DNA from 2 places in the Hydrogenovibrio crunogenus genome. Region 2 is predicted to be linked to the other one. Evidence: riboswitches for the same ligand, from Rfam matches in the RefSeq annotation. Region 2 holds a riboswitch; the other holds the start of a gene.

Region 1 (6,873 bases), 740 kb from region 2:
ACTTCCTTGAAAGTGTGTTACGCCACCAACGACCACCGCCATTAAAAGTCCATTTCGTATTGCCCGTTTCAGAGGATGGGATTGAGTTGTCATTGAATTGCTCCTGTCGTCAATGGTAAGGATTTGTCCTGACTCCATTCCTGAGTGGAACCATCATAAAGTCGCACTTGTTCAAACCCTAAGCTTTGCAACATCGGAAACAAACGCGCTGCCCGATGGGCGGTATTGCAGTATAAAATAATTTGCTGGTTTTTATCTGTTATGCCGACTTGCTCTAGAAAAGCTGTCAGTTGTTGTGCAGAACGTTGCTGGTATCCATTGCGAAAATCAACAGCCGCTTGCCACGGGAACAGTTGAGCACCAGGAATATGTCCAGTACGTTTTTCTTTAGAAGACCCTAAATATTCTTCTTTGGTTCGAGTGTCGAGTAAAGCGACCTGTTTATTTTGAATGGCCGCCATGACTTCTTGTTTGTTGGCTGTGAGTCGATCGGTCGATGAGGTTGAAGGTGTAGGATAGTTTGCAGGGGTGATTTTTGGCATTTTTTGAGTAACTGGATAACCTTTTAAAACCCATTGAACACTGCCGCCATCTAACAGAGCAACATTTTCGTGATTGAGCTTTTTAAGCTCCCAATACAGTCGGCTGGCGTCTAAATTCCCTTGGTTGTCATAAAGAATAACTTGGTCTTTGGGTGTAATCCCCAGTTGAGAGAGTACTTTGGCCATATAGTCCGGTCCACCACTCAATTGCAATCCGTTTTGTGGTTTGATGAGCCAAGCATAATTCACCCAGATGGCATTGGGAAGATGGTATTTTTGAAATTGATCTCGACTGCTGAGATCAATCAGCTTGATGTTTTCCTGGTGTTCCTGAACCCAGTCAGCGGAAACGAAAACGGGTAGCTTTGCCCAAACAGAAGAGCTGAATAATAAACATAATAATGGTAATACACGCATAAGGAGACCCAAATGTAAATTAAGAAGGAGAGAGAAGGTTCTTCAAACAGGTCAAGTAAGCTTCTTCATCAGGCATTCCTTGCTGTTGTTGCGATTGCCACAGAGCTTCGCCTAAACAGTCCATCATGGCATGTTCTGTTTCATGTACATCACCAATCTGATTTCCCAGTTGTTGATAGAGGGCTTGAATGCCTGCCGGGCGATCCAATGCGACTTGTTCTTGTAAACCAAGGTGCATCCCCATATGCAAAAAAGGGTTGGTTTCACCCAGCTCAGGCAAGTAATCATTTCCCAAATGCTTTTCATTTGTCAGCATCATGTGATATTCAGGATGCATTTCAATAACACGGGCGACCATGGTTTCCATCGCATCCATAGGTTGGTTTTGAGTTGCTTTTTGCCAGGTTTCAACATAAAACTGACGCATTTTGTCTCGTTCGGTAGTGTAAAACATAGTGTGTTTTTCGGTATTCTTGGAAGGTTGTAATTAAGTGATAGTTTAACGAAAACACGCCGGATTTGCGCAAAGTTTTTTGGATCTGGTATGCGTTTTAGCATGATTGGGTGTGAGAGAAAACCAGTGTAAAAGCGGCGTTCACAGTTATTGCACATTTAAATTGGCTTTAAAATTTTATACTAAATACAATACACGGAGTAAAGTAAGCATTGACGTTAGTAATGTGTTATTGCGAGAAATTGTTTTCTGACGATATTTTTAAGGAAAAAAGATGAGAATTAAGAACACATCCACACAGTTTGGTTGGGTCAGTATTGTGAATCATTGGGTAACGGCCGTTTTGTTTATCGGCATGATTGCATTGGGTATTTATATGGGTTCTTTACCCAAAGGACCAGAAAGAAGTGATCTCTATGACCTGCATAAGTCAATAGGGGTGATTATTCTTGGATTGTTCTTCTTTAGACTCTTATGGCTGAAACTGTCGCCGAATCCTGAAAGTTTGTCTTCAACACGCTTTGAACATATTTTAGCGCACAGTGTGAAAGGGCTGCTGTATTTAGGGTTGGTTCTGATGCCTTTATCGGGGTGGGTGATGTCCAGCTCCGGTGGGCATGACGTGGCCGTGTTTGATTGGTTTGTCTTGCCTGCGATTGTATCTGAAAATGAGGGCTTACATGAAGCGGCTGAAGAATTTCATGAAATTTTGGGTGAGTTGATTTTGCCTGCCATTATTGTGTTGCATATAGCGGGGGCCTTGAAACATCATTATTTCTATAAAGACGCTACTTTAAACCGCATGGTTGGCAAAGAATAATACGGCAAGAATCTTGGCTCATATGATAAAGAATTTGATTCGATTATGACATTACGCTTAAAACTGATCTTAGTATTGCTTGGCTTTGGGTTTTTGATGCTTGAAGCCATGATGTGGAGCAATCAATACTTGCTGCATAACACCATGGTTAAGTATGTGGATAAGCGAGATCAGCTTCGTCTAGAGCGTTTGAAAAATAACATTGAAGTCTACATGGATGAAAAAGGGGTGTTTGATACAAATGACCTGGATTTAGACGTGTGGCAACGCTTGTTGACAGCCTCTCATCGTGTTGATTTAACGCATACCTATATTCCGATGGATATTCTCTTAGAACGAGAGTACCCTAAAATGCTACAAATTCATCCTGATGAGTTTGAGAGTCGTGTCAGTCTCATCAGCAAAGAAGGTCAGGTGATTATTGGGCCAGAGCCAACTAAAAATGGCATGGAAGAATCCATTATTGTCGATCGTGAAGAAGTCGGGCAGCTGGGGTACAACCATCGCGATGAGCTGACGGAAAAGACCGATATTGAGTTTACAGAAGATCAGTCGATGGTTTTCACTTGGGGAGCGGTTTTGATGACAGGGGTGGCGCTGTTGCTCTTGTTGCCTTTCGCCAGTCACTTTTTATCTCCAATACGAAAACTGACATTAGGGATGCGAAAGTTATCTCAAGGTCAGTTTGCAACACGCTTGCAGCATGACCGAAAAGATGAGTTCGGGCAGCTGCAACAAGACTTCAATTATCTTGCCGCCAGTCTGGAAAAAAGTCAGCAAAGTAGAAATCAGTGGATTGCCGATATTTCTCATGAATTACGGACACCGTTGACGATTTTACAGGGCAGTTTAGAGGCTATTAAAGATGGTATTCGTCCTGCTAATGAAACAAATTTGCAGCAAATTCATGAAGAAGTTTTATGGCTCAATCGGTTGGTGGATGATTTATACCAGGTCACCTTGAATGATATTGGGGGATTGAACTATAAAATGAACCCTGTTGATTTTAAACGTGTTGTGACGAGCTCAGTGGCGATGGTAGACGATGCAGCTCAAGAAAAAGGGTTGCGGTTGTCGGTGCACTTTTCTGAAGATACCTTCAAATTAAATGGTGATGAATCGCGTTTGCAGCAACTGGTCACCAACTTGCTATGGAATAGTATTGCTTATACAGATGCCGTGACGGCTTCAGGAGAACAGGGACAAGTTATAATCTCGTTAAGTCGTACTTCAAGTCATGTCATTTTTAGCATTGAAGATTCTGCGCCTTCCGTTAATGAAGATGAAATTCCATATTTATTTGAGAGATTGTATCGCACAGAAGGGTCTCGAAACCGACGGCATGGCGGTGCTGGCCTTGGGTTGGCAATTGTACAGCAGATTGTGGAAGCTCACATGGGCAAGGTTTCTGTGGCTCCGTCTGAATTGGGTGGCATAAAAGTTTCAGTAAAGTTACCGGTTTAAAAGGAATTTCGATGAGTAATGAAACCATCTTAATTGTGGAAGATGAAATTAAAATTGCCAATATTGTTCAAGAGTACCTACAAGACAGTGGTTTTAAAACGGTGTGTATTGATAATGGGTCAGACGTATTGGACTGGGTTCAGCAGCATCCTGTTGACTTGATTTTATTAGATATTATGTTGCCGGGAAAAGATGGACTGCAAGTTTGTAAAGAAGTCCGAGCCATTAGCCAGGTACCGATTATCATGTTAACGGCTAAAGTAGAAGAAATTGATCGGATTTTAGGCCTGGAATTAGGTGCAGATGATTATATCTGTAAGCCGTTTAGTCCTCGTGAATTGGTTGCACGCGTTAAGGCCTTGCTTCGACGAAGTTCTTTACGCCAGGAAGATCATGAAGATTGGCATATGGATGAAGAACGTTATCAGGTTCGTTACCATGGAAAAACGGTTAATTTATCTATGGTTGAATTTGCGATCTTAAAGTTATTGAGCGCTAGCCCCGGGCGTATTTATTCCAGAAGTCAGTTGATTGGAAGTATTTATCCAGACAATCGAGTGGTTTCTGATCGCACGGTAGACAGTCATATTAAAAAGCTACGACATAAGCTGGCAGACGAATTGACTTCAAAAGAATTGATTTACTCAGTTTATGGCGTCGGTTATAAGTTTGAGTTTCACGCTTAATGCTTAGAAGTATTGAAAAAAGGCGCTTTTTTTAAAAATTACGTAAAAAAACTATTGTTTTTTTGTATCGAATCTTTTAGTATTACCTCATCTTAATTTGATAAAGCTAAATTCGTCGCGAGGCGAAGACAGAAAGCCACGGATCTCTCTGAGATGGCCGGGTTACCTTTTTAACGACACATTTATTTAAGTGGAAACACTTAAGAACCTATCGTTATATGTTCTGTTTAGATCCTTTCTATGTGATTGGATTTCATTTAGCCTTTTAAAAAATTAATGACATGGCAGTTATGCATCAAGCCGTTTATCGCTTTTTTCATTTTGCTGATGTTGTGTTGTTTTTTAACTGCATTATCTATTGATGATTTATCAAGTTATAACCTTGTTCAGAGTGCAACTAATTTTCCTCTTTCCCATTTCTGACGTGGGAATACCACACTAGGGGGAAAATTTTTGGGGGGCTTTTTTGCCCCCATTTTTTTCTTTGATCTGACCCGTTTGATTCGCATTTCCTTCTCTAAAGGATTCCTTTAGGAATCGCTCTTAATATCAGGTATAATTCTGCCCAAAAGTATTTAACGTTCTCATAAAAACGACCAGGCCTGGCTGTTTTTTGTTATTCAAATACACCTCAAGCCCAATTAAGTAGATAAATCGATTTATGTCACTGCAATTAGAAACAAATAAAAGGCGTACTTTTGCCATCATTTCCCACCCGGACGCCGGGAAAACCACGGTCACTGAAAAACTATTGTTATACGGTGGCGCCATCCAGATGGCTGGGGCGGTAAAAAGTCGTAAAACAGATCGTTCGGCTACATCCGATTGGATGAAGATGGAGCAAGAAAGAGGTATTTCTGTTGCGTCCTCCGTGATGCAGTTCCCTTATAAAGATGTCATGATCAATCTTTTGGATACCCCTGGGCATGAAGACTTTTCGGAAGATACTTATCGTACTCTGACGGCTGTGGATTCCGCTTTAATGGTGATTGATGTGGCTAAAGGGGTTGAAGATCGAACCATTAAATTAATGGAAGTATGCCGCCTAAGAGACACGCCTATCTTAACGTTTATCAACAAGCTGGACCGTGAAGGAAAGGAGCCGATAGAGCTGTTGGATGAAGTGGAAGAGGTATTGAAAATCAATTGTGCCCCGATGACTTGGCCAATTGGTATGGGAAAACGTTTTAAAGGGATCTATCATCTTTATAATGATACCGTACGTCTTTTTGAATCGGCTGATGGGTTGAATGCCTCGGAAGGGGAGTTGATTCATGGGTTGGATAATCCTGAGCTAGATGAAAAGTTAGGCAGTCTTGCAGAAGAATTACGAGATGAAATTGAACTGGTCAGAGGGGCCAGCCATGAATTCGAGTTGGATGCTTTTCTAAAAGGGAAAATGACCCCTGTATTTTTTGGATCAGCCGTGAATAATTTCGGTTTGCAAGAGTTATTAGATGGCTTTGCAAAATATGCACCTGCGCCAGAAGGGCGTGAAGCCAGCACGCGATTTGTTAAATCTGATGAAGAAAAATTAACCGGTTTTATTTTTAAAATCCAAGCCAACATGGACCCTAAGCATCGTGATCGCGTGGCATTTATGCGAATCGTGTCTGGTAAGTATGAAAAGGGCATGAGTTTAAAGCATGTCAGGATTGGTAAAGACGTTAAAATTGCGAAAGCAATTACATTTTTAGCAAATAAGCGCGATCAAGCAGAATTGGCCTATCCAGGTGATATTATCGGGTTGCATAACCATGGCACGATTAAAATCGGGGATACTTTCACACAAGGTGAAGACCTGAAATTTACAGGGATTCCAAACTTTGCGCCAGAATTGTTCAGGCGGGCACAGCTGAAAGATCCAATGAAAATGAAAGCATTGCAAAAAGGATTAACGCAACTGTCAGAAGAAGGGGCAACGCAATTATTTCGTCCAATTATTAATAATGATTTGATTTTGGGTGCGGTTGGGATTCTGCAATTTGAAGTGGTGGCCCAGCGACTAAAAGATGAGTACAACGTGACTTGTTTATTCGAACCGGTTAATGTTTCAACGGCACGTTGGGTCATTGGTGATAAAACTGAGATCGACAAGTTCTTGGCGAAAGTTAAAGAGAACGTGGCTTATGATGCTGCTGGAGAGTTGGTTTATATTGCCCCTACTCGTGTTAATTTAACACTGATTGAAGAGCGTTGGCCTGAGCTTCAGTTTGTTGCCACACGCGAACACTGATTAAATTATCCTATCTCATATAAATTCATGCCAATCACCGATTGGCATGAATTTTTCTTCTTAAAAATTTCATTCGATCATGTTTCAAAATTTGAATAAAGCGTGAAGACAAATCACTTTTATTTTAAATTTTATCGCTAAGCATTTGATTAAATGTTAAAAATTTTGATTCTTTTAAAAAATATGTTATTGTTTAATAGTTAATTTTTCGTAAGATTAATAAGTTAACCTGATTTAAGTTCAGGTTTCATTAA
Region 2 (25,696 bases):
TTGATACTAGGATCGCTTATGCAATTACGAGATGCGCTGGAACAGCTTTTAAATAAACAGGACTTAACAGCCGAGCAAATGGAATGGGTGATGCAGATGTTGATGTCTGGTCAAGCGACTCCTGCACAGATTGCTGCCATTCTCGTTGCATTAAGAGCGAAAGGTGAAACGGTTGAAGAAATTACGGCTGCAGCATCGGTGATGCGTTCTTTAGCGACTCAAGTGACTTTGGCTGATAAAACTCATATGGTCGATACCTGCGGAACAGGTGGGGATGGCGCCAATACCTTTAATATCTCGACAGCGTCAGCTTTCGTCGCAGCAGCAGCCGGCGCAAAAGTCGCCAAACATGGCAGTCGATCGGTTTCCAGTCAATCAGGCAGTGCCGATTTATTAGAAAAAGCCGGAGTGAATTTAAATCTGAGCCCAGAACAAGTAGCCGAGTGTGTTGAGACAATCGGGGTCGGTTTTATGTATGCGCCAGCGCACCATAGTGCGATGAAACATGTCATTGGCGTGCGTAAAGAAATTGGCGTTCGAACGCTTTTCAATATTCTTGGTCCATTAACGAATCCGGCTCAAGCGCCAGCCCAAGTGTTGGGTGTCTATGATTCTAACCTGCTAATGCCATTTGCACAGGTGTTAAGGGAATTAGGGTCAAAGCATGTCATGATTGTGCATGCACAGGATGGATTGGATGAAATCAGTATTGCCAGCTTAACGGAAGTAGCGGAACTGAAAGATGGCGTTATTACTCAGTGGACACTTGATCCATCTGAGTACGATGCTGACCATCCCGATTTAAGTGAATTGAAAATTGATTCAGCCCAAGACAGTTTGAATATCATTCATGCGGTTTTGGCGAACGATCACAGTGCAGCAGCGGATATTGTTTGTTTGAATGCCGGCGCATCCATTTACGTATCAGGCGTGGCAAGCTCTTATGCCGAAGGCGTACAAATGGCTAAAAACGTGATTGCCAATGGTCAAGCCAGAGCATTGTTTAATCAGTTTATCGAAAAAACGCAAAGTTTCGCATAAGCGTATCACTCATTAAAACTGCCAGGCCTGGCAGTTTTTTACACACTAATGTCAGTCATTGATTGAATTGAGAATAAGAACATGAACCAAACACCAGATATTTTAAAGAAAATCATTTTCCGTAAATTGGAAGAAATTCAAGCCGGCTGCGATCGCATTTCACTGAGAGAAATGAAACAAAAGGCGTTGATGATGACAACTTCTCCCACGCGAGGATTTGCCGATGCCATGCAAGCTAAGTTGGATGCTGGGCAGTCAGCGGTGATTGCTGAAATCAAAAAAGCTTCTCCGAGCAAGGGCGTTTTACGCGACCCCTTTGATCCGGTTGAGATTGCCAAGAGTTATGAAGCGCATGGCGCGGCTTGTTTGTCGGTACTGACAGATCAAGATTTTTTTCAAGGCTCGAATGAATACTTGAAACAGGTTCATGACGCGGTGGATTTACCCATTATTCGTAAAGATTTTATCGTGGATGATTATCAAGTGTATGAAGCGCGAGTGATTGGTGCGGACTGTATTTTATTGATTGCCGCCGCCATTGGTGATGCGCAACTATATGAACTTACGGAAACTGCCTTACAATTAGGAATGGATGTTTTGGTCGAAGTGCATAACGAAGAAGAAATGGAGCGCGCTTTAAGATTGCCATTACCGATGATTGGTATCAATAATCGTGATTTACATACATTTGATGTGTCATTGGAAACCACTATTCGTATGTTGGATATGATTGAAGATGATCGTATCGTGATTACCGAAAGTGGCATCCTGGGTGCGGAAGACGTTGCGAAAATGCGCCAACATAAAGTGAACAGCTTCTTAGTGGGTGAAGCCTTTATGCGAGCCGATAACCCAGGTGAAAAATTGGCAGAATTATTCAATTTGTAATCTGACTAAACGTTTGAGCAGAGTTGTAAGTTGATTGACTTCGTTTCGTTTTACGTGATAATCTTAAAATTGCGTAGTATAAAAAGGAGCTGAAAAATGAGAAAGACAATCGCAATGAGTGTGTTACTGTCGTTATTAAGTGTGATTACACTTCCTGTACAGGCAGCAATGTTAAATACGCAGCAACTGGTTCAAGAATCTTCCATGATATCAGAGCGTGCTAAGTTAAACGCCATGATGCAGCGTGAAGACATTCAATCTCAGTTTCTTGAGATGGGGGTTTCGCCAGAAGAAGTCCAACAGCGTGTGGCCGCTTTAACGGATGCAGAGGTGGCTCAATTGAACCATCAGATGGAACAGGTTCCTGCCGGTGGTGATATTTTGGGTGTAGTGGTATTAATTTTTCTTGTCTTTATTATAACGGATGTTATCGGTGCGACAGATGTCTTCCCATTTGTTCACTCCGTTGATTAAATACTAGCGTAAAATGAACTTATCCTTCAATATAGACACCCGGCTTTTGCCGGGTGTTTTGCTTTTATCCTTTTTATTATTATCCGGGTGCGCAACCGCTCCGCAAACCAAGGCGTTATATGAGCGTTCTTCAATGCCTGTCAAACCAACGGTTGAGTTGACCGATGTCCCGTTTTTTCCTCAGGAAAAATATCAATGTGGTCCGGCGGCACTGGCAACAGTTCTTAATTATCAGAAAATAAAGGTTTCTCCCGATACCTTAACGCCTTCCATCTATGTGCCCGAACGGCAGGGGAGCTTTCAGCTAGAAGTTATGGCGGCTGCTCGACAATATGGGCAAGTGGCCTATGTCATCAATCCTAGTATGGATGCATTGCTAAAAGAAGTCGAAGCAGGTAACCCAGTATTGGTGTTGCAAAATTTGGGGCTTGAAAGCTATCCGGTATGGCATTTTTCGGTGGTGGTTGGGTATGATCTCGCTAGCTCAACCATGATTTTACGTTCAGGCACGACCCGTCGCTGGCAAACCTCATTGTCAAATTTTGAACAAACTTGGCTTCGTTCAAATTATTGGGGCTTGGTTATTACTGATCCATCCCACTTACCGACCACGGCGGAGTATCCGGCTTGGTTAAAAGCGGCTTATGATTTAGAGAGTGTGCAACAGTTTAGGGCTGCTGAAAAAGCCTATTTGACCGCAACGCGCACTTGGCCTGAGCAAAAAAATGCTTGGTTGGCATTAACCAACTTGTATTATCAGCAAGGGCAAACGGCGAAAGCATTAGAGGTTTTTAGTTCTATCATGTCGGAATTTTCTAAATCCGCAGAGATGTGGAATAACTATGCTTATGTATTACAAGCGGAAGGATGTCATAAAGCAGCGTTTAAAGCAGCACAATGTGGTTTAAAGTTGTCTCCGAATGATCTTAATCTGCAAGCAACAGTGGCTGAAATGCGCTCAAATTCAACCCTTCTTTCTTCTCAACGGCATTGTCCAATCCTGAAATGCAAACCAAAATAATTCCATTGTAATGAACGAGCTTCTTTCAAAAAATGATTGTAGTATCACTATTTTAACCAATTGATTCTTAGTGACTTTTTAAAGAAATTAAGACGGTTTGAAAAATCTTTAAATAGAGTGAAAAAATTACTTGCAATGAATTAAAAAAGGGGAATAATACGCTCTCCTTTTTTCCAAAAGAAAAATGGTTATACCTCACGTGATGTCACTTAGGCATACGTGGTTGGGGTTCATCAAACTACGCCTTTGTTTGTGAACTAATATTAATCATTCATCCGTATACATTTCTTTTTTGCGGGTGTTTTATAAGGTACTCCTTACATGCCAAATTCAGAAAACGTCCTGGTCACGGGTAACGACCACTTTGAAGTGATTGAAAAAACCACCGTGATTGATGACACCTGGCCAACACATGACCAGGCGATTGAGGATCAAACTTTAGATCATTTTATTTGCCGAGACGGTAAAACCTTTGCAGGCACGCATTTAATTGCAGATTTTTGGGGGGCGTCTCATTTAGATGACCTTGCTTTAATGGAAAAAGCGTTGCGTGAAGCGGTTGAAAAAGCGAAGGCGACATTGTTGCACATTCACTTACATCACTTTACACCCAATGGGGGTATTTCAGGAGTCGCCGTTCTGGCTGAATCCCATATCAGTGTACATAGCTGGCCTGAGCGAAACTATGCGGCGTTTGACGTGTTTATGTGCGGTGATTCGGAACCGGCCAAGGCCATTGAAGTGTTAGAAGCCGCTTTCACGCCGAGTAAAGTCGGGGTGGACAATATTCTGCGCGGGGAAGTCACTGATGACAACCAAAGCTAAAACAACCAATACGTATTTAGAAACGCTTTATCCAACCTGGGGACAGCAGTTTGTGATGAGTGAGGTGCTGTTTGAAGTCGATACCGGGCATCAGCATTTGATCATTTTCAAAAATGATCAGTGGGGGACGGTGATGGCTTTAGATGGCGTGATTCAGACCACGGAAAAAGATGAGTTCATTTATCACGAAATGATGACGCATGTCCCAATGTTCGCGCATGGCAACGCTAAGAAAGTGTTGATTATCGGCGGCGGTGACGGGGGGATTTTGCGTGAAGTGTTGAAACATCCAACTGTCGACACAGTGACTCAGGTTGAGATTGATCAGCAAGTCATTGACATGTGTAAGCAATACCTGCCTAAGCATTCAGCGGGTGCTTTTGAACACTCGAAGGCTAACGTAGTGATCGCTGATGGGGTGGATTTTGTGACTGACTGCACGGAAAAATTTGATGTAATTATTTCCGATTCAACCGACCCGATTGGCCCAGGAGAAGTGTTATTCACCTCTCGCTTTTACCAAGGCATTCAGTCATGTTTGAACGATGGCGGGTTGTTCGTGGCGCAAAACGGGGTCAGTTTTATGCAGGCGGATGAAGTCACCACGACGTTTAAGCGTTTGTCACCGTTATTCAACGAGTCGAGTTTTTATTCGGCCGCTGTCCCCACATACGTGGGTGGGATTATGACGTTTGCCTGGGCAACGAATGATCTGAGTTTAAAGCAACAGTCCGTTGACGTCATTCGGTCACGTTATGACGCCGCGGCGATTGAAACGCGTTTTTATACGCCGGAATTACATATTGGGGCCTTTGCACTGCCCAAATACTTACAACAAGCAATACAAGCATAAGCAATACATTAATTTACAGGCTGATTCGGCCTTTTGGAGAATAACATAAATTGAATACAGCAGAACTCGTCCAACATTTTGCAGAACAGACGCACCCGGATGAACTTGAGCAGTTTGACCGCTCAACCTTAAGGGACTTGCTGACACAGCATGAAACGCCTTTTCTGGTTTTGGATTTGCAAGAAGTGGAATACCAGTACAGTGCTTTGCAAAAAGCGTTGCCTGGGGTTGAGTTATTTTATGCCATTAAATCACTCGCACACCCTGCCGTGATTCGTCGGTTGAAAAAACTGGGAGGCAGTTTTGATTTGGCCACGTCAGGAGAAGTTGACTTGGTTAAAGGGTTGGGCATTGAAGGGCATCAATGTATTCACACTCACCCGATTAAAAAAGACCGTGAAATTCGTCATGCGTTGGATTTCGGGTGCACCCGGTTTGTGGTGGACAACCCGGATGAAGTGCTGAAGTTTATTCCGTATAAAGATGAAGTGGAATTGATGATACGGGTCAGTTTCCGCAGCCAGGATGCCATTGTCGATTTATCCCGTAAGTTTGGGTCGGCCTTGGAAGAATTGCCAGGCCTGGTTAATTTAGCGATGGAAAATGGCTTAACCGTGTCGGGCTTGTCTTTCCACGTGGGATCGCAATCCTTGTCGCCTTTTGCCCAAGTGAACGCGGTGCAGGCTTCGATTTCGGCCATGAAAGAAATGTCCCATGTTCATTGGAAATGGCTCGATATTGGAGGCAGTTTTCCGGTGTCCTATCAAGGTCCGGTCATGCCGATCGAAGATTTTTGTGCGCCAATTATGGAAGCGTTAGCTGAATTGCCAGCTTCCGTGAAGGTGTTTGCGGAACCGGGTCGATTCATTTCAGCGCCTTCGATGATTGAAGTCATTCGAGTGGTGGGGAAAGCGAAACGTGGTGCTCGAACTTGGTATTATCTGGACGATGGCGTTTATGGGGCGTTGAGTGGTCAAATGTATGATCATGCTAAGTATCCGATTGCCCCTTTAAAACCGGTTGATCCGACAGGCGATTTTTATCCGAGTGTGTTGGCTGGGCCGACCTGTGACAGTGTCGATGTGGTGGATGAAGACATTGAACTGCCGGAATTAGCGGTGGGTGATATTTTGATTGCGAAACAAATGGGCGCCTATACCATTGCGTCTGCGTCGGAATTTAACTATTATCCTAAACCTAAGATAGTGGTGGTTGAAGACTTAATTGACCATACGGATGATGAATAGAGGATAACAAGATGGCAACAATCATTAAATGGCAAGGTGGAATGGCCTTTGAAGGCACAACAGAAAGTGGGCACTCCGTATTGATGGATGCGGCGCCTGAAGTCGGTGGTGAAAACAAAGGCGCGCGCCCCATGGAAATGGTGTTGCTTGGATTGGGTGGCTGTACCAGCATTGATGTGATCATGATGTTGCAAAAGAGTAAGCAGGCGGTTGACGATTGTCAGGTTGAAATCACCGCTGAGCGCTCCGACAGCATTCCCAAAGTGTTTACGAAAATTCATGTGCATTTTAAAATTACTGGACAAGATTTAAATCTTAAAAAAGTGGAAAGAGCGGTCAACTTATCGGCTGAAAAATATTGTTCGGTGTCCAAAATGTTGGAGCACTCTGTCGAAATGTCTCATGATTTCGAGATTGTTGCGCCATAACGCTTTTTAAGTCATTCCATTGATCGGTTGAATGATCTTCTGATTGGGTGTGACTCTCCGTCTTAAACAAAAAAACGACCAGGCCTGGTCGTTTTTTTGTTTAAGGTTTCAGGGTTGCAAGATGCATAAGAACGTTTAAGAAGGCTTCACAAGCTTCAATGGAAGCGGTTTCATTCATGGTGTGATAACCGGTAGTCGGAATTTGGAGTGTGGTGCCGTGCACCAGTCCATTTGCATTGGCGGTGATTCTACCCAGCTCTGTGCGTCCAATACTCATTCGAGCTTGATCTGAGCCTAATGTCTGTTGGTTGAGGTGTTCTATATATTGATCCTTAAAACTAAAGGGAATGTCGAGATCAAAACAAAGTCGTGCCAAATCCTGAGTGGTTTCTAGATGAAATTCGGCATGTTCATCTTTGTTTCTGAGCACCACCAATTGTTTGTCCGCTTCTTCTCGATTACGGTAAGGACTGGTATCTAACACATATAAGTTATTGGTCGGGTCTCCAAATCGGCGATACCATTCCAGTAAATAACGCCAACTTCCACCCGACTCTTCTTCTGCGGTAAAAAAGGCCGTTCCCTGATATCCCAAACTGAATAAATGCACCAGCATGGCGGCGGTCAAAACATTGTCGAGCTGACCAGACAGCAACCCATCATCTACTTTGAGTTTGTCTTGGAAACCGACAGGCGTTCCAGCAACCAAATGTTCTAAGCCTTCAACCTCAAAAATTAAGTTATTACGAAATTCACAAATATAAGCATTGTTAATCGTCCCTGACCCCCGGTAAGCACCTGACCAGGGTTCGTAGGCTAAAACAGGTGTGCTTTCAAAACGGTTCATTAAGGTCATTTTCAGTTCATTACTGACATCATTACCGAGTAGGTCGGTCATTTTTCCGGCAATGAAAGCGGCAAACTGGAATTCATTTGGTCCTGTACACATGAGTCCGTGACGATCGATATGGCTTGAAAAGTGACAGCTTTCCGGCGCATTTCCTTGCGCTACCAGTAAGCCTTCATACCAAGTGACCTTGGCACCACGCTCTTCCAGCTCGCGTTGCAGTACTCTAAAAAAAGAATGTTCTGCACCGACGACACTGGGTTGTCTGATTAATGATTTTAATAAATCGAGAAATTCACTGAAACTATTGTCCATGCTAGACCTATATTAAGAAGCATAAGATGCGAAGACTTCAATTTTAATTGAAGTCATTCAAAAAGAAAGCACTCATTCATTTAAAGATTTGGATAGGCGATCTTCGTTAGCGCTGCAGCGCTTGAGTGATGGCGGTTTTTAGTCCTTCAGTTAATTGCTTGAGTTGGTCTGCGGGAATGTTGTAGGCTGGCATGGTATAAATAAGTTTGCCAAAAGGACGAATCCAGACGCCGTTTTGAACAGCCAGATGTTGAATGGTTTCACCTAAATCATTGCGCTCCAGTTCAATGACGCCTATTGCTCCTAACACTCGCGTATCGGCAACACCAGGTAGCGATTTTAAAGAGTGAAACGTATTGAGGAAATGCGATTCAATCCGTTGAATATTTTCTTGCCATGGGGAGGCTAATAATACATCAATATTGGAGGATGCAGCTCGACAAGCAAGCGGGTTGGCCATAAAGGTTGGACCATGCATGAGCAGGCCTGGTTGGCCTTGGCTAATGGTGTCGCTGATTTTTTCTGTGGCCAGAGTGGCCGCCAGCGTGATATTCCCACCAGTCAATGTTTTGCCTAGTGCCATAATGTCGGGGCTGATGTTGGCCCAGTCGCAGGCAAATAGTTTTCCGGTTCGCCCAAACCCGGTAGCGATTTCATCTGCAATGAGTAATACGTTAAATTCATCGCACAGTTCACGAACTTGGCGTAGATAGTCTGGGCGATAGAAACGCATCCCTCCAGCACCTTGCACAATAGGTTCCAAGGTCACCGCGGCTATTTCAGTGTGATGTTTTTCAAGTAATGTTTTAAATTCGGCAATGTCTTGATTGTCCGAGTCAATATCGAACCCTTTTTGCGGAGCGGGCGCAAAAAAGTGCTGGGGCAATGTGCTGTTAAATAAACGGTGCATGCCATTATCCGGGTCGCAGATTGACATGGTGGCAAACGTATCCCCGTGGTAGCCATTTTTGAGTGCTAAGAGTTTATTTTTTTGAGGTTGTTCTAAGCTAATCCAATATTGTATAGCCATTTTAATAGCCACTTCCATCGCGACGGAACCGGAGTCCGTGAAAAATACTTTTTGTAATGGCGGGGGCGTCAGTTTGATGAGACGTTTTGCCAATTCAATGGCAGGTTCATGGGTCAAGCCTCCAAACATAATATGCGGCATGGTTTCGATTTGGTCAATCATCGCTTTTTGAATGGCAGGATGGTTGTAGCCATGAAGAGCGGCCCACCATGAGCTCATGCCGTCTACCAATTCTTTGCCGTCAGATAAGGTAATGATGGAACCTTGGGTTTTGGCAACGCCGATGGCGGGAGTATCAGCCGGCATTTTTGCATAAGGGTGCCAAATGTGTTCTTGATCAAATTGTAAAAGTGATTGCCAGTGAGTCATATTTATATTTCAGTCATTTATCGTTAGCGTATGATAACGAAAACATACCAGAGTTTCATTATCCTAAAAATTAAGTTTCAAAAAAGAGGCTGACATAATCAGCGCAGAAGCATTACTGTAGAGGTCTCAATGGTTTCTTAAAGGTTTCTTAATGACTGCTATAAAAAAATAAAATACCTAAGTAGTTGATGTTACTTTAAAAAGAAGTAGAATAGTTTGCAAGTAACGAAAACAATGTTTAATTGTTGTTACCGGTATTAGACAGAAAATTTTGCCAAACTTGTTGTGAAGCAAGGACGGAAAGCCATGGGTCTCAAGGTTTGAGATCGCCAGGTTGCCAAATTGATTAGAAAATGCGTTTCTTGGCATTTGTATGATTGATTTGTTCCCATTTTTCCGGCCGTGGATTACAACAGGTATTCCTTTTCTTTCTAATGAAAGTTTTTAATTGCCAAACTTGTTGTGAAGCAGGGACGGAAAGCCATGGGTCTCAATGTTTGAGATCGCCAGGTTGCAAACCAGTACTTTCTACCACTCTTCAACACACGTTTCGCTTGAGTTCTCTCAAGGAGATGAAGATGTTGTTTGTAAAAAAATAAACCGTCAGGCTCGACTGACGGTCGCTTGTATTAGCTTAATGACAATGGGGGCGCCCGATGCATTGGCTGATACAAAAGATAATCTTGGTGTTCAATTACTGCAGACATTTCATGCGGTAAGTGGGTCTTTAAAAAACATGTTTGAAGTAGAAGCGAAGGTTAACCTTCGTACGCTAAATAGCTCTGCTTATTCCGTTGAGATAGAGCAGCCTTATTGTTGTCAGGCTCGGAAAAGCGTAACGGTTGTTGATTTTTTGCGCTTTGGAAATGATAAATCAAATATTGTTATGGGGTTTAACCTGGTCGATAGCAATTTATTGATTTCTAAAGGGGAACAATGGCAAATGTCATTGGGTGTTAAAGAAGCGAAAACCAAGCTGTATGGTTCCGATGATATGGGGGTCATGCTACGTTTTCAAGCTTCCCTTCATTAGATGGATGGCATGGGTTCAGCCAATTCGACTAAATCAAAATAAAACGGTCATTATGAAGTTGTGTAATTGACCGTTTCTTCCTGCCAGTTCAGATGTTGTATTGCTTTTTGATAGCTTGATTCAAGAGGCGCGTTCAGAGTCATCTGCTGATTGGTTTTTGGATGATTGAACGTTAAACTGGTCGCCGCTAGATAAAGTCGGTGTTGTCCTAACCACGTATTGAAAAAATGATTGTGGTGGCGATCTCCATATTTGACATCTCCAATAATAGGATGGCTGATGTGATTTAAATGTCGACGTAGTTGGTGTTTTCGCCCTGTTTTTGGCATTAACTTAACTAAAGAATAACGTTGGGAATCAAATCTTCCCATTTTATACATGACTTCAGTCGTCGCCAGGCGCTCATAATTTGTGAGGGCTTCCTGGGGAGGTTTGTTGGTTTGTGTATGACGATCGCCCAGCTTGTCTAATTTATGTTTTAACGCATGAGTAATTTCACCGGTTTCATTCATCCACCCTCTACATATCGCTAGATACTGTTTTTGAATGGTATGTTCTTCAAATTGCTGTCCCATTAATCGTGCGGTGTTAGAATCAAGAGCAAACAATAATAAGCCTGATGTTGCTTTGTCTAATCGATGCAGAGGGTAGACCTTTTGTTTGATCTGATCTCTAGTCATTTGTACTGCAAACTGTGTTTCATGCTTATCTATTGGTGAGCGGTGCACGAGTAACCCGGCAGGCTTATGGACTGCGACGAGGTAGTCATCTTGATACAGTATTTTAAATTGGTCGAGTTGGCAGTCTGTTTGCATATGGCATACCGCTGATTTCAAAGTGATTGCACATTCTAAACAAAACCTTATGCTGAAATACAAAAAAGATAAGATTTTGGTTGTTTTACTAAAAAGGGGGTTGAAGTGAAAATAAGCAAAGTCATTGGGATGTTCTTATTTGTCATTATGGGGCATGCTTTTGCAAACGACGTGGTTACCACTAAGACTATTGGGTTAGGTATTGCAAATGACATTGCGATGTCCAGTATATTGGCTTGCCGAAAACAAGGGTATCAGGTCAGTGCTGTAGTGGTTGATCGCAATGGCGTGCTGCGCTCAGCTATGAGAGATGATCTTGCACCCAGGTTTACATTACAAATTGCTCAAGAAAAAGCGAATATGGTGGTCATGTCAGGTATTAAATCAGGTGTGTTCCGTCAGTTAAGGGCGGATATACGTCCGGAGTTGAATCATATTGATGGTTTGATTGTTATGGAAGGTGGTGTTCCTATTAAAGCGGCCGGCGTTAGGATTGGGGCTGTTGGTGTCAGTGGTGCGCCCGGTGGTGAAAAGGATGAAGTGTGCGCTGCCAAGGGAATTGAGTCTGTGCAGGAGCGCTTGGATTTTGCAGAATAAACGTTCATTAATCCTCGTAATCTAGTGATACAAGTTTCAGATTCGACAGCATGCTTTACAGCTTTTAAAGATAAAATTATTCGATAAGGTCTTGAATCTTAATTACTTATCGATTTAATATACTCTTTAGTTCAACAAAGTGAAGGTGTTGTCCTAGCCAGAATAGGGTGGATATATGGCGCTTTGATTGCTCGAAACCCTTTAAAGTAAGCTTCTAGTAAGCAGGTGAATGAACTGAATTTAATAAAATAGAAAAATTCTGGTTTTTCTCTTGACACTAACGCGTTTTGCTTTAAAATACGCTCCATCAATTTGATTGGGAGGGTTTCCCGAGCGGCCAAAGGGGGCAGACTGTAAATCTGCTGGCTATGCCTTCAGTAGTTCGAATCTACTACCCTCCACCATTTTAAATTGTGTTTACATTATGCGGGTATCGTATATTGGCTATTACCTCGGCCTTCCAAGCCGATGAGGGGGGTTCGATTCCCCCTACCCGCTCCAATTTATAAGGCTCTCTTTGTTGGTCTGCATTGTTTTATGTAGGTTGATGGTGAGGGCCTTTTTAATATTTGCTCTCATAGCTCAGTAGGTAGAGCGCATCCATGGTAAGGATGAGGTCACCAGTTCGATCCTGGTTGAGAGCTCCAGAATTTGATTTTTTCACTAGGCGGGCGTGGCTTTGTAAAAAGTCTGTCGCTGTTTTAACGGAGTTTGCATCATGGCAAAAGAAAAGTTTGAACGTAGTAAGCCGCACGTAAACGTTGGTACGATTGGTCACGTTGACCATGGTAAAACAACTCTTACAGCGGCTCTAACAATTGTACAAGGTAAAAAATTCGGTGGCGAAGCAAAAGACTACGCTAACATCGATAACGCACCGGAAGAGCGTGAGCGTGGTATTACTATCTCAACAGCACACGTTGAGTATGAGTCAGAAACACGTCACTATGCTCACGTAGACTGCCCAGGTCACGCCGACTATGTAAAAAACATGATCACAGGTGCGGCACAGATGGACGGTGCAATCCTAGTATGTTCAGCAGCAGATGGCCCAATGCCACAAACGCGTGAGCACATTCTTCTATCTCGTCAGGTAGGTGTGCCATACATCGTTGTTTACCTAAACAAAGCTGACATGGTTGATGATGAAGAATTGCTAGAGCTAGTAGAAATGGAAGTTCGTGAACTTCTAGATACTTATGATTTCCCAGGTGATGATACACCGGTAATCATGGGGTCAGCTCTTAAAGCTATCGAAGGTGATCAATCAGAAATTGGTGAGCCATCAATCGGTCGTTTGGTAGATGCATTGGATACATACATCCCAGAACCAACACGTCAAACAGATAAACCATTCCTAATGCCTGTAGAAGATATCTTCTCAATCCAAGGTCGTGGAACGGTTGCAACAGGTCGTGTTGAAACAGGTGTTGTAAAAGTTGGTGAAGAAATCGAAATCGTCGGTATCCGTCCAACAACAACTACAACTGTAACAGGTGTTGAAATGTTCCGTAAGCTGCTTGACCAAGGTGAAGCAGGGGATAACGTAGGTATCCTATTGCGTGGTACTAAGCGTGAAGATATCGAACGTGGTCAAGTACTTGCTCATAAGGGTACAGTAACACCACATACTAAGTTCGAAGCAGAAGTGTATGTACTATCAAAAGATGAAGGTGGTCGTCATACACCATTCTTCCAAGGATATCGTCCACAGTTCTACTTCCGTACAACAGATGTAACAGGTGCATGTGAACTACCAGCAGGAACAGAAATGGTTATGCCTGGTGATAACGTGCAAATGACTGTAGAGTTAATCAACCCGATCGCGATGAACGAAGGTTTACGTTTCGCGATTCGTGAAGGTGGACGTACAGTTGGTGCGGGTGTTGTTGCTAAAATTATTGATTAATAATTAGCACTTGCTAAAAGAAAAAGGGGGTTGTATAATCCCCTTTTTTTTCGAATACTGAAACTGAAAAGTTTAGTTACAGGGGTATAGCTCCAATTGGTAGAGCACCGGATTCCAAATCCGGGTGTTGGGGGTTCGAATCCCTCTACCCCTGCCATATTTTATAACGGCCTGTTTGAATGACGGGTCGTTTTTATTTCAGATGTTTATTATATTATGAGTCAAAAAGCAGAAAATCCATCGGCAGCTAAATCGCTGGAGACATTGAAGGTTGTTGTCTCAGTTATATTACTTTTAATGAGTTTGGTAGGTTACTACTATTATTCAGATGCTCATGCCGTTGTTAGAGTGTTGGGGTTGATTGGTGGTATTGCCGTGTCCGGATTGGTTTTTTATCAATCTGATAAAGGACGGTCTTGGTTCAGTTATCTTTCGCACGCGCAAAAAGAAGTGAAGCAAGTTATTTGGCCGACAAGACAAGAAACGGTTCAAATGACGTTGATAGTGTTTGCGGTTGTGATTGTGATGAGTATTTTCTTGTGGCTAGTGGATATGTTCTTTTTATGGGCTGTTCAGGTGTTAACAGGACAAGGTGGATAGTTATGGCTCAGAGATGGTATGTTGTTCATGCGTATTCAGGGTATGAAAATAAAGTCAAAAAAGGTTTATCTGAATATATTGAACGCGCAGGTTTAGAAGATAGCTTTGGACAAATATTAGTTCCTTCAGAAGAAGTTGTTGAGATTCGTGAAGGGAAAAAGAGAACTTCGGAAAGAAAGTTTTTTCCTGGATATGTTCTGGTTCAGATGGAAATGAATGAAGATACTTGGCATTTGGTTAAAAGTGTCCCTCAGGTAATGGGGTTTATCGGTGGTACATCTGATCGACCTGCGCCCATTAGTCAAAAAGAAGTGGATCGTATTCTTCAGAAAGTTGAAGAGGGTGTTGATAAGCCTAAGCCAAAAGTTATTTATGAACCAGGAGAAATGGTCCGAGTTATTGATGGTCCCTTTAATGACTTTGAAGCAGTTGTTGAAGGTGTTGACTACGATAAGAACAAGTTGCAGGTGTCTGTACTGATTTTTGGTCGCTCAACACCTGTTGAGCTTGAGTTTACTCAAGTAGAGAAAAATTAAATTATTGCTTACGTTGTAAGTTTTTAGTAACCCTGGGAAGTCGAAAGACGTTATACCCACAAGGAGAAAGAAATGGCTAAGAAAATTGAAGCCTATATTAAGTTGCAAGTTCCTGCTGGGAATGCAAACCCTAGTCCACCAGTTGGTCCTGCTTTGGGTCAGCATGGTGTGAATATTATGGAGTTCTGTAAAGCATTTAATGCACAGACTCAATCTTTAGAGAAAAATCTTCCCGTTCCTGTTGTTATTACTGTTTTTAATGACCGTAGTTTTACGTTTATTACAAAGACGCCTCCTGCATCAGTTTTGTTGAAAAAGGCAGCTGGTATCCAAAAAGGTTCTGGTGTTCCAAATATGGATAAGGTTGGAACAGTAACACGTGCGCAGTTAGAAGAAATTGCAAACACAAAAATGGCAGACCTGAATGCTAACGATTTAGATGCGGCAGTAAAAATTATTGCTGGTTCAGCTCGTAGCATGGGCTTGAATGTAGAGGGGTAATGGGAATGGCTAAGTTAACAAAAAAACAAAAGATGTTTGCTGAGAAAGTTGATTCTCTAAAGTCTTACGACGTTCTTGAAGGTTTTTCTTTGGTTTCAGAACTGGCGACAGCTAAGTTTTCTGAATCTGTAGATGTTGCTATTAAATTAGGGATTGATCCTCGTAAATCTGACCAAGTTGTACGTGGTGCAACGGTTATGCCGAATGGGACTGGTAAAGACGTGCGTGTTGCGGTATTTACTGGCGATGCAAATGCAGCGGCGGCAAAAGAAGCGGGTGCTGAGTTTGTTGGGATGGATGACCTCGCAGCGGAAGTGAAAGGTGGCATGATGGATTTTGACGTTGTGATTGCGTCTCCAGATGCGATGAGAGTTGTCGGTATGTTAGGTCAAGTGTTGGGTCCTCGTGGATTGATGCCGAATCCTAAAACTGGAACAGTTACGCCTGACGTGGTAAATGCAATTAAGAACGCAAAATCAGGTCAAGTTCGATTCCGTGCTGATAAAGCAGGGATTGTTCATGCGTCAATCGGTAAGGTTGATTTTGCGCCTGAAAAATTAAAAGAAAATTTAAACGCATTGATTGAAGATTTGAACAAGGCTAAACCTGCTGCTGCAAAAGGTACTTATATGAAAAAAGTATCTATTTCTAGCACAATGGGCCCTGGTATTGTTGTTGATCAATCATCATTGTAAGAAATTTCTCATTTAATAGATGAGAATGCGAATTGGGACTCCTTAAGTTAAGTAATACTTAGATTGAGAGAGCGCCCATCGCAGACCGTAGGTGAATGTTGAAGTTACATTCTTAATAGATTCAAACCTACGTAGATGGAGGAGCTTGGCTTTAGTCAAGCTGTTTTGGAGGTTATATGGCACTCAATATCGAGGATAAAAAAGCCGTTGTTGAAGAAGTCTCTGCAATTATTGCAGAAGCGGGTTCAATGGTCGCGGCTGAATATCGTGGGTTGACTGTAGAGCAATTAACAGAACTACGTTCTAAAGCACGTGAAGCAAATGTATCAGTTCGTGTTGTTAAAAACACACTGGTTCGTCGAGCTGTTGCTGGAACTAAGTTTGAAGATATGGCAGAAACATTTTCTGGTCCATTAATCTTTGCATTTTCTGGAGAAGAGTTAGGAAACGCAGCTCGCGTTTTTAAAGACTTTTCAAAAGCAAATGAAGCTTTAGTAGTTAAGTCGCTTTCGATTGGTGAAGGTGTGATGGATGCTAGTCAGCTAGCGGCAATTGCGGCTCTACCGACCTACGATGAAGCATTAAGTAAGCTACTTTATGTAATGAAAGAGCCTGTCGCTAAGGTGGCACGTGGTCTTGTTGCAGTTAAAGATCAAAAAGAAGCTGAAGCAGCTTAAGCTTACGTATTAAAAATATTTAATTTAAGGAAAATTAAAATGGCAATTACAAAAGACGATATTTTAGAAGCAGTTGCTAACATGTCAGTAATGGAAGTTGTTGAACTTGTTGAAGCAATGGAAGAGAAATTTGGTGTTTCTGCGGCTGCAGTTGCAGTTGCAGGTCCTGCTGGTGATGCTGGCGCTGCTGGTGAAGAGCAAACTGAGTTTGACGTTATCTTGACTGGTGCTGGTGATAACAAAGTTGCAGCAATCAAAGCCGTTCGTGGCGCAACTGGTCTTGGGCTTAAAGAAGCGAAAAGTGCAGTTGAAAGTGCACCATTTACGCTTAAAGAGGGTGTTTCTAAAGAAGAAGCAGAAACTCTTGCAAATGAGCTTAAAGAAGCAGGTATTGAAGTCGAAGTTAAGTAAAACTTCTTCTTCTGCTCTTGTAGCATGATTATGGCTGGCGTTTTTTGCGTCGGCCTTTTGTTGTTTATAGTAGTGTGTAAAAGTGTAATCAATAGTATTGAGATATTTGGTTCTGTTATTACAGTTTTATGCATTTTCTGGAAAGAAATTTTTCTTTCTTTTATTTAGTCGAATGTTGGGGTAATGATGACCTATTCTTTAACTGAAAAGAAACGTATTCGTAAAGATTTTGCGACACGATCTTCAATTCTTGAAGTTCCTTATCTTCTTTCTCTCCAGAAAGAATCTTTCAAAGAGTTTTTACAAAAGGATAAAAAACCACTTGAGCGTGATCCAATAGGATTGCACTCTGCATTTTCATCTGTTTTTCCGATTCATGGTGTTGCTGGAACAGCAGATCTTGAGTACGTCAGCTATACGATGGGTCAACCAGAGTTTGATGTTAAGGAATGTAAGCAACGTGGTGTAACTTATTCATCCCCTTTGCGTGTCAAAATGCGTTTGGTCTTATTTGATAAAGATGCGCCAGCAGGAAAGCGCCCGGTTAAGGATGTTAAAGAGCAAGAGGTTTATCTAGGTGATGTTCCTTTAATGACAGAGAATGGAACATTTGTTATTAACGGAACAGAGCGCGTTATTGTTACTCAACTTCATCGTTCCCCTGGTGTGATTTTTGACAGTGATAAAGGAAAGTCACATTCGTCTGGGAAAGTTTTATTTAATGCTCGTATTATTCCATATCGCGGTTCTTGGTTGGATTTTGAATTTGATCATAATGACTGTGTGTTTGTTCGTATTGACCGTCGTCGTAAACTTCCAGTTTCGATTATTTTTAGAGCTATGGGGTATAGCTCTGAAGAGATTCTAGATACCTTTTTTGAACACACGCATATTTCTTACAAGAAGGATGCATTTGTCATGCAACTGGTTCCAAGCCAGTTAAAAGGACAAACTGCGGCATTTGATATCGCTGATGGCGATAAAGTAATTGTGAAAGCTGGTAAGAAAATTACAGCACGAAACATTAAGCAACTGCAAGAAGCGAAAGTTGAGAGTGTTGTTATCCCGGAAGAGTATCTTCTAGGAAAAGTGTTATCTTCAGGAATTACGAATGAAGAGACTGGCGAGTTAGTCGCTCGTTCGAACGAAGTCATCGCCAGTGACTTGATTGAAACAATGAAGTCTATTAAAGATTTATCTTTCCGTATTTTGTTTATTGACGATTTAGAAAATGGATCTTATATCTCAGATACGTTGAATCTAGATACCACTACATCACAACTTGAAGCTCAAATTGAGATTTATCGCATGATGCGTCCTGGTGAGCCGCCAACAAAAGAATCATCAGAAGCGTTGTTTAATAGTTTGTTCTTTGATGAAGCGCGTTATGACTTGTCTTCAGTTGGTAGAATGAAACTAAACAGACGCCTAGGGCGTAAAGACAATGAAGGCAGTCTGGTACTTGAAAATCAAGATGTTGTCGATGTTGTAAAAGAACTGCTTAATATTCGTAATGGCTTAAGCACAATTGATGATATTGATACACTTGGTAATAGACGAATTCGTGCTGTTGGTGAAATGGCAGAGAATGCCTTCCGAGTAGGTTTGGTACGTGTAGAAAGAGCGGTTAAAGAACGTCTAAATCAAGCTGAAACAGATGGGTTGTTGCCACAAGATTTAATTAATGCTAAACCGGTTTCGGCAGCTATTAAAGAGTTTTTTGGTTCGAGTCAGTTGTCACAATTTATGGATCAAGTGAATCCTCTATCGGAAGTCACTCATAAGCGACGTGTTTCTGCTTTGGGGCCAGGTGGTCTAACACGTGAGCGTGCAGGTTTTGAAGTACGTGATGTGCATCCAACGCATTATGGACGTGTTTGTCCAATTGAAACACCTGAAGGACCAAACATTGGTTTGATCAATACATTGGCTATTTATGCAAAAACTAATAAATATGGTTTCTTAGAAACACCATATCGCAAAGTTATTGATGGTCAAGTGACGGAAGAGGTTGAATACGTTTCTGCTATCGATGAAGCACAGTTTGTGATCGCACAGGCCAGTGCTGCAATGGATTCAGACAATAAATTACTTGATGAACTAGTAACAGCAAGACATAAAAATGAAACGATTTTGGCATCCTCTCAAGATGTTGATTATATGGATGTTTCACCAAAACAAATCGTTTCAGTTGCAGCCTCTTTGATTCCATTCCTTGAGCATGATGATGCTAACCGTGCTTTGATGGGGTCAAACATGCAGCGTCAAGCTGTCCCAACATTGCGAGCTGATAAGCCGTTAGTTGGAACAGGGATTGAAAAAACTGTTGCGATTGATTCTGGTGTTACTGTGATTGCATTGCGTGGTGGGGAGATTGTTTCTTCAGACTCTGCTCGTATTGTAGTTCGTGCAAACCAGGAAGAGATTGCTGAAGGTGAAACTGGGGTTGATATTTATAACTTGATTAAATATCAGCGTTCAAACCAAAACACTTGTATTAATCAGAAACCTATTGTCAAAGCAGGTGATGTCGTATCGCGTGGTGATGTATTGGCAGATGGTCCTTCAACCGATTTAGGTGAGTTGGCTATTGGTCAAAATATGCGTATCGCCTTCATGCCGTGGAACGGTTATAACTTTGAAGATTCGATTCTAGTTTCTGAAAGAGTGGTGCAAGAAGATCGTTATACAACCATTCATATTGAAGAATTGACCTGTCTTGCACGTGATACAAAGTTAGGGCCTGAAGAAGTCACTTCAGATATTCCGAACGTTGGTGAAGCAGCATTGTCCAGACTAGATGAGTCTGGAATTGTTTATGTCGGTGCGGAAGTTAAGCAGGGTGACATTTTGGTTGGTAAGGTGACACCAAAAGGTGAAACTCAATTAACTCCAGAAGAAAAACTTCTACGTGCAATCTTTGGTGAAAAAGCATCAGATGTGAAAGATACGTCTTTACGTGTAAGTAAAGGGGTGGAAGGAACCGTTATTGATGTTCAGGTCTTTACGCGTGAAGGTGTTAAAAAAGATGCCCGTGCTTTAGCAATTCAAGAAGATGAGTTGCAAAAAGTTAGAAAAGACATTGATGAGCAATACAAGATACTTGAAGAAGATACTCTTGATCGTATCCAACCAATGCTGATTGGTCAAAAATTAGTGGATGGTACTGAAATTACAGCAGACTTTTTAGCTTCTCAAGAGTCAAGTAAATGGTTTGGTTTGAATGTAGCAGACGAAGCTCTTGCTTCGCATTTAGAGAGTCTGGAAAAGCAGCTTGTTGCTAAGAAAGAAGAGTTAAATGGAATTTTTGAAGAGAAGAAGAAGAAATTAACTCAAGGTGATGATCTTCAGCCAGGTGTTTCGAAAATGGTTAAGGTCTATGTAGCCGTTAAGCGTCGCATTCAACCGGGTGATAAGATGGCTGGGCGCCATGGTAACAAAGGTGTTATTTCACGTATTTGTCCCGTTGAAGATATGCCTTATGATGAAACGGGTCGACCTGTAGATATCTGTTTGAACCCGTTAGGGGTTCCTTCTCGAATGAATGTTGGGCAGATTCTAGAAACTCACCTTGGGCTTGCTGCTGAAGGATTGGGTGCAAAAATTAATGCCATGCTTGAACAACAAGCAGATATCAAGGAACTTAAAACTTTCTTGCATAAAATCTACAATGAAACTCAAGGTCAAAAAGTTGACTTTGACTCTTTGACTGATGCAGAAATCATCGAGTTGGCTGGCAATCTTCGTAAAGGAGTTCCGATGGCCTCTCCTGTGTTTGATGGCGCATCTGAAGATGAAATTAAGGCCTTGCTAAGACTTGCGGATTTGCCAGAATCAGGTCAAATGAAGCTATACGATGGTATCAGCGGGGAAGAGTTTGATCGTCCAGTCACAGTTGGTTATATGTATTACTTGAAGTTGAACCATTTGGTTGATGACAAAATGCATGCGCGTTCAACTGGACCTTATAGCTTAGTTACACAGCAACCATTAGGTGGTAAGGCACAATTTGGTGGTCAGCGATTTGGTGAGATGGAAGTGTGGGCTCTAGAAGCATATGGGGCAGCATTTACATTACAAGAAATGTTGACAGTTAAATCAGATGATTTAAATGGTCGTACACGCATGTATAAAAATATTGTCGATGGTAATGAATACATGGAACCAGGTATTCCTGAGTCATTCAGTGTATTACGTAAAGAAATTCGTGCCTTGGGTATTGATATTGAGTTGGAGCAAGAATAATGAAAGATTTATTAGGATTTCTAAAAAAACAAAATGTATCAAGTGACTTCGATACGATAAAAGTTACTCTTGCTTCTCCTGAAAAGATCCGTTCGTGGTCCTTTGGTGAGGTTAAAAAGCCTGAAACTATTAATTATCGTACCTTCAAGCCTGAGCGTGACGGATTGTTCTGTGCCAAGATATTTGGCCCAATCCGTGATTACGAATGTTTGTGTGGTAAATACAAGCGCTTAAAGCATCGCGGTGTTATCTGTGAGAAATGTGGTGTAGAAGTTACTCAGTCTAAAGTACGTCGTGAGCGTATGGGGCATATCGACCTAGCTACATCTGTTGCTCATATTTGGTTTCTAAAGTCATTACCTTCAAGAATCGGTTTAATGTTAGATATGACATTGAAAGAGATTGAAGCGGTGCTTTATTTTGAAGCCTTTATGGTTGTTGACCCAGGTTTAACACCGCTTGAACCATGGCAGTTGCTAAGTGAAGAAGAATACTTAGATGCGATGGATGAATATGGTGATGAATTTGAAGCTCAAATGGGTGCTGAGGCCATCAAGAAAATGCTACAAGCGATTGATCTTGACGCAGAAGCAACACGCTTGCGCGAAGAAATGGAAGCAACCAGCTCAGAAACCAAGCAGAAGAAAATTTCTAAGCGTCTAAAATTGATTGACTCGTTTGTTCAATCAGGAAATAAGCCTGAATGGATGATTTTAGATGTGCTTCCAGTGTTGCCGCCAGAGTTAAGACCGTTGGTGCCTTTGGATGGTGGTCGTTTTGCCACATCTGATTTGAATGATTTATACCGTCGAGTGATCAATCGTAATAATCGTTTAAAAAGATTATTAGATTTGATGGCGCCAGACATTATTGTTCGTAATGAAAAGCGTATGCTTCAAGAGTCGGTTGATTCGATGCTTGATAACGGGCGTCGTGGAAGAGCTGTTACAGGAACAAACAAACGCCAATTAAAATCCTTAGCTGATATGATCAAAGGTAAGCAAGGTCGTTTCCGTCAGAACTTACTTGGTAAGCGTGTGGATTACTCTGGTCGTTCCGTTATTGTTGTTGGTCCATCGTTGCGATTGCACCAGTGTGGGCTGCCTAAGAAAATGGCTTTAGAGCTGTTTAAGCCTTTTATTTTCAGTAAGCTTCAAAAGCGTGGTTTGGCTACGACAATTAAAGCTGCTAAAAAGATGGTTGAACAAGGTTTGCCAGAGGTTTGGGATGTTTTGGACGAAGTCATTCGTGAGCACCCAGTTCTGTTGAACCGTGCCCCAACGCTTCATAGACTTGGGATTCAAGCATTTGAGCCTGTCTTGATTGAAGGGAAAGCAATTAACTTGCACCCATTGGTTTGTTCTGCCTTTAACGCCGACTTTGATGGTGACCAAATGGCCGTCCACGTGCCTCTTTCACTAGAAGCGCAGCTTGAAGCCAGAACCCTGATGATGTCGACTAATAACTTATTATCTCCTGCAAATGGTGATCCTATTATCGTGCCATCACAGGATGTTGTATTAGGGCTTTACTATATTACCCGTGAAAAAGTAAACGCAAAAGGGGAAGGAAAAGCATTCTCTAACTGGATGGAAGTACAGCGTGCCTTAGATGCTAAAGCGGTTCATGTACATACCAAGATTAAATTAAAGATTGAAGAAACTATTATTGATGATGCAGGTGTTGAATCTGTTAAGAAAGGTCTTGTTGATACAACTGTAGGGCGAGCCCTTTTGTTGAGAATTCTGCCTAAAGGTCTTGGCTTTGATTTGTTAAATCTTAATTTAACAAAAAAGAATATCTCTAAAGCCTTGAACGCCTGTTATCGTCTTCTTGGGCCTAAAGAAACAGTGATTTTTGCTGACCAGCTTATGTATGCAGGGTTCAAGTGGTCTACACTTGCTGGTTTATCTTTTTGTTCAGATGACATGCTTATTCCAGATGATAAAGCATCAATTATTGAGCGTGCTGATGATCAGGTAACAGAAATTCAGAGACAGTTTGCGCAAGGGTTAGTCACTGAAGGTGAGCGTTACAATAAAGTTGTTGATATTTGGTCTCATACTAATGAATTAGTCACAAAATCAATGATGGAAGAGCTTCAGTTTGAAACTGTTACGGATGCTGAAGGAAAAGATGTTAAGCAAACCTCTTTTAACTCGGTTTATATGATGGCTGATTCTGGTGCTCGTGGTTCTGTTGCTCAGATGCGCCAGCTAGGTGGTATGCGTGGTTTAATGGCTAAACCAGATGGTTCTATCATTGAGACTCCGATCACTGCAAACTTCCGTGAAGGGTTGAATGTACTTCAGTACTTTATCTCCACACACGGGGCTCGTAAAGGTCTGGCAGATACCGCATTGAAAACGGCAAACTCAGGTTATTTGACTCGTCGTTTAGTCGATGTTGCTCAAGATGTAGTTGTTACAGAGCCTGACTGCGGAACTGAAGCTAGTATTACAATGGCACCACATGTTGAAGGTGGTGAAGTTGTAGAGGAACTTAAAGAGCGAATTCTAGGCCGTGTTGTTGCAGAAGATGTCGCTGGTCTAGATGGCGAAATTATTGTAGAAAAGGGTACATTACTTGATGAGCGTTTAGTAAACCTAATCGATGAATCTGGTGTTGATGCCGTTAAAGTACATTCTCCAATTACCTGTGAAACGAAGTTTGGTATTTGTCAGAAGTGTTATGGTCGTGATTTGGCACGAGGCCATATGGTGAATCTGGGTGAAGCAGTTGGGGTTATGGCTGCACAATCAATCGGTGAGCCAGGTACACAGTTAACCATGCGTACATTCCATATCGGTGGTACGGCATCTGCTTCAACGGCGCAAAGTCAGGTTGAAGTGAAGCATGAAGGTAAAGTTAAATTTGATAACTTAAAAACCATTAAAAACACTGAAAATCAGGTTGTGGTGACTTCACGTTCAGGGGAAATTTCTATCCTAGATAGTTTAGGGAGAGAGAAAGAAAGGTATAAGATTCCTTATGGTTCGATGCTGAATGTTAAAGACGGCATTGATGTGACTTCTGGTAATGTACTAGCAACATGGGATGCGCATACACATCCGATTATCACTGAAGCTGAAGGGATTATTCAATTTGGTAATTTTGAAGGTGCTGTAGAAGAACATGTAGATGAACTGACAGGGTTGACGACTCACGTTGTTAAAAGCTCTAAAGAGCGTTCTTCAGCGACTAAAGAGTTAAGACCTTATATCCAGTTGGTGGATGATAAAGGTGAAGTTGTACCATTCCCTGGAACACAAACACCAGCAATGTATTACCTACCGGAAAACTCGGTGGTCGTCGTTAACCAGTCTGATAAGGTTGGTGCAGGTGATATTTTGGCAAGAATTCCTCAGGAATCTTCAAAAACTAAAGATATTACTGGGGGGCTTCCTCGAGTGGCAGACTTGTTTGAAGCTAGAGTGCCGAAAGAGCCAGCAATCATGGCAGAGGTATCTGGTGTGGTTGGTTTTGGTAAAGAAACTAAAGGTAAACAACGTTTAGTGATTACTCAGGACAGCGGAGAGCAACACGAAACGTTGATTCCAAAATGGCGTTCAGTTGATGTGTTTGAAGGTGAGCGCGTCGAGAAAGGGGATATTGTTGTTGATGGTAACCCTAATCCACATGATATTTTGAGACTATTGGGTGTTGAGAGGCTTACTAAATATATTGTTGATGAAGTTCAGGATGTATATCGTTTACAAGGTGTAAGAATTAACGATAAACATATTGAAACGGTAGTCCGTCAGATGTTAAGAAAAGTTGAAGTTCGCTCAACTGGTGATACAAGCTTGATCAAAGGTGAACAGGCTGAGTTTGCAAGAGTGCTTGAGATGAATGAAAAAGTTTCTGATGAAGGCTCTGTAGAAGCTTCTTACCAAAGAGTGTTACTGGGGATTACTAAGGCTTCGTTAGCCACAGAATCCTTTATTTCCGCTGCGTCTTTCCAGGAAACAACTCGTGTATTAACGGAAGCTGCTGTAAGTGGAAAAGAAGATAAACTGGTCGGGTTGAAAGAAAACGTTATTGTAGGTCGTTTGATTCCAGCCGGAACAGGGTTCGCTTATCATAAGGCTCGCAAGGAAGCGAGTGAAAAAACTCAACGTGAGTTAGCGGCGTTTATGAACACGGATGATGAAAGCGCTGTTCAAGAAGAAGTAGTTGAAGAAACTATTTCTATAACAGAGAGTGTCGAGCAAACAACTGAATGATTCATTGAATAAATTCATAAACTTATGCTTGACAATGTGTTTGGGGATCACTAAAATTCCTCAACCTTACTCATGGGCTTTTTTAGCCCATGGATTTTTAGTAATTAAGATTT

The links. A riboswitch is a leader RNA that binds a small molecule or an ion and turns the genes downstream of it on or off. The one in region 2 is predicted to bind cyclic di-GMP.
Region 1: another riboswitch for cyclic di-GMP. It lies ahead of GHNINEIG_RS05135 (peptide chain release factor 3); the one in region 2 lies ahead of GHNINEIG_RS01415 (hypothetical protein).

What each region holds. Positions count from the first base shown of each region.
Region 1 covers NZ_CP032096.1:1,064,514-1,071,386, forward strand. Annotated here, with positions in the region: gene GHNINEIG_RS05105 (hypothetical protein) at 1-93, opposite strand, end outside; gene GHNINEIG_RS05110 (sulfurtransferase) at 90-959, opposite strand; gene GHNINEIG_RS05115 (DUF1841 family protein) at 979-1,413, opposite strand; gene GHNINEIG_RS05120 (cytochrome b) at 1,688-2,233, shown strand; gene GHNINEIG_RS05125 (ATP-binding protein) at 2,279-3,697, shown strand; gene GHNINEIG_RS05130 (response regulator) at 3,709-4,383, shown strand; cyclic di-GMP riboswitch class I at 4,479-4,553, shown strand; gene GHNINEIG_RS05135 (peptide chain release factor 3) at 5,045-6,619, shown strand.
Region 2 covers NZ_CP032096.1:316,634-342,329, forward strand. Annotated here, with positions in the region: gene trpD (anthranilate phosphoribosyltransferase) at 19-1,041, shown strand; gene trpC (indole-3-glycerol phosphate synthase TrpC) at 1,123-1,929, shown strand; gene GHNINEIG_RS01375 (DUF6627 family protein) at 2,026-2,403, shown strand; gene GHNINEIG_RS01380 (PA2778 family cysteine peptidase) at 2,417-3,424, shown strand; gene speD (adenosylmethionine decarboxylase) at 3,746-4,249, shown strand; gene speE (polyamine aminopropyltransferase) at 4,233-5,102, shown strand; gene GHNINEIG_RS01395 (type III PLP-dependent enzyme) at 5,153-6,349, shown strand; gene GHNINEIG_RS01400 (OsmC family protein) at 6,361-6,777, shown strand; gene GHNINEIG_RS01405 (peptidase M42) at 6,878-7,939, opposite strand; gene GHNINEIG_RS01410 (adenosylmethionine--8-amino-7-oxononanoate transaminase) at 8,046-9,338, opposite strand; cyclic di-GMP riboswitch class I at 9,602-9,680, shown strand; cyclic di-GMP riboswitch class I at 9,779-9,857, shown strand; gene GHNINEIG_RS01415 (hypothetical protein) at 9,832-10,371, shown strand; gene truC (tRNA pseudouridine(65) synthase TruC) at 10,422-11,186, opposite strand; gene GHNINEIG_RS01425 (GlcG/HbpS family heme-binding protein) at 11,292-11,783, shown strand; tRNA gene GHNINEIG_RS01430 (tRNA-Tyr) at 12,103-12,187, shown strand; tRNA gene GHNINEIG_RS01435 (tRNA-Gly) at 12,210-12,284, shown strand; tRNA gene GHNINEIG_RS01440 (tRNA-Thr) at 12,355-12,430, shown strand; gene tuf (elongation factor Tu) at 12,502-13,692, shown strand; tRNA gene GHNINEIG_RS01450 (tRNA-Trp) at 13,773-13,849, shown strand; gene secE (preprotein translocase subunit SecE) at 13,909-14,292, shown strand; gene nusG (transcription termination/antitermination protein NusG) at 14,295-14,828, shown strand; gene rplK (50S ribosomal protein L11) at 14,901-15,329, shown strand; gene rplA (50S ribosomal protein L1) at 15,335-16,024, shown strand; gene rplJ (50S ribosomal protein L10) at 16,201-16,701, shown strand; gene rplL (50S ribosomal protein L7/L12) at 16,741-17,112, shown strand; gene rpoB (DNA-directed RNA polymerase subunit beta) at 17,299-21,357, shown strand; gene rpoC (DNA-directed RNA polymerase subunit beta') at 21,357-25,583, shown strand.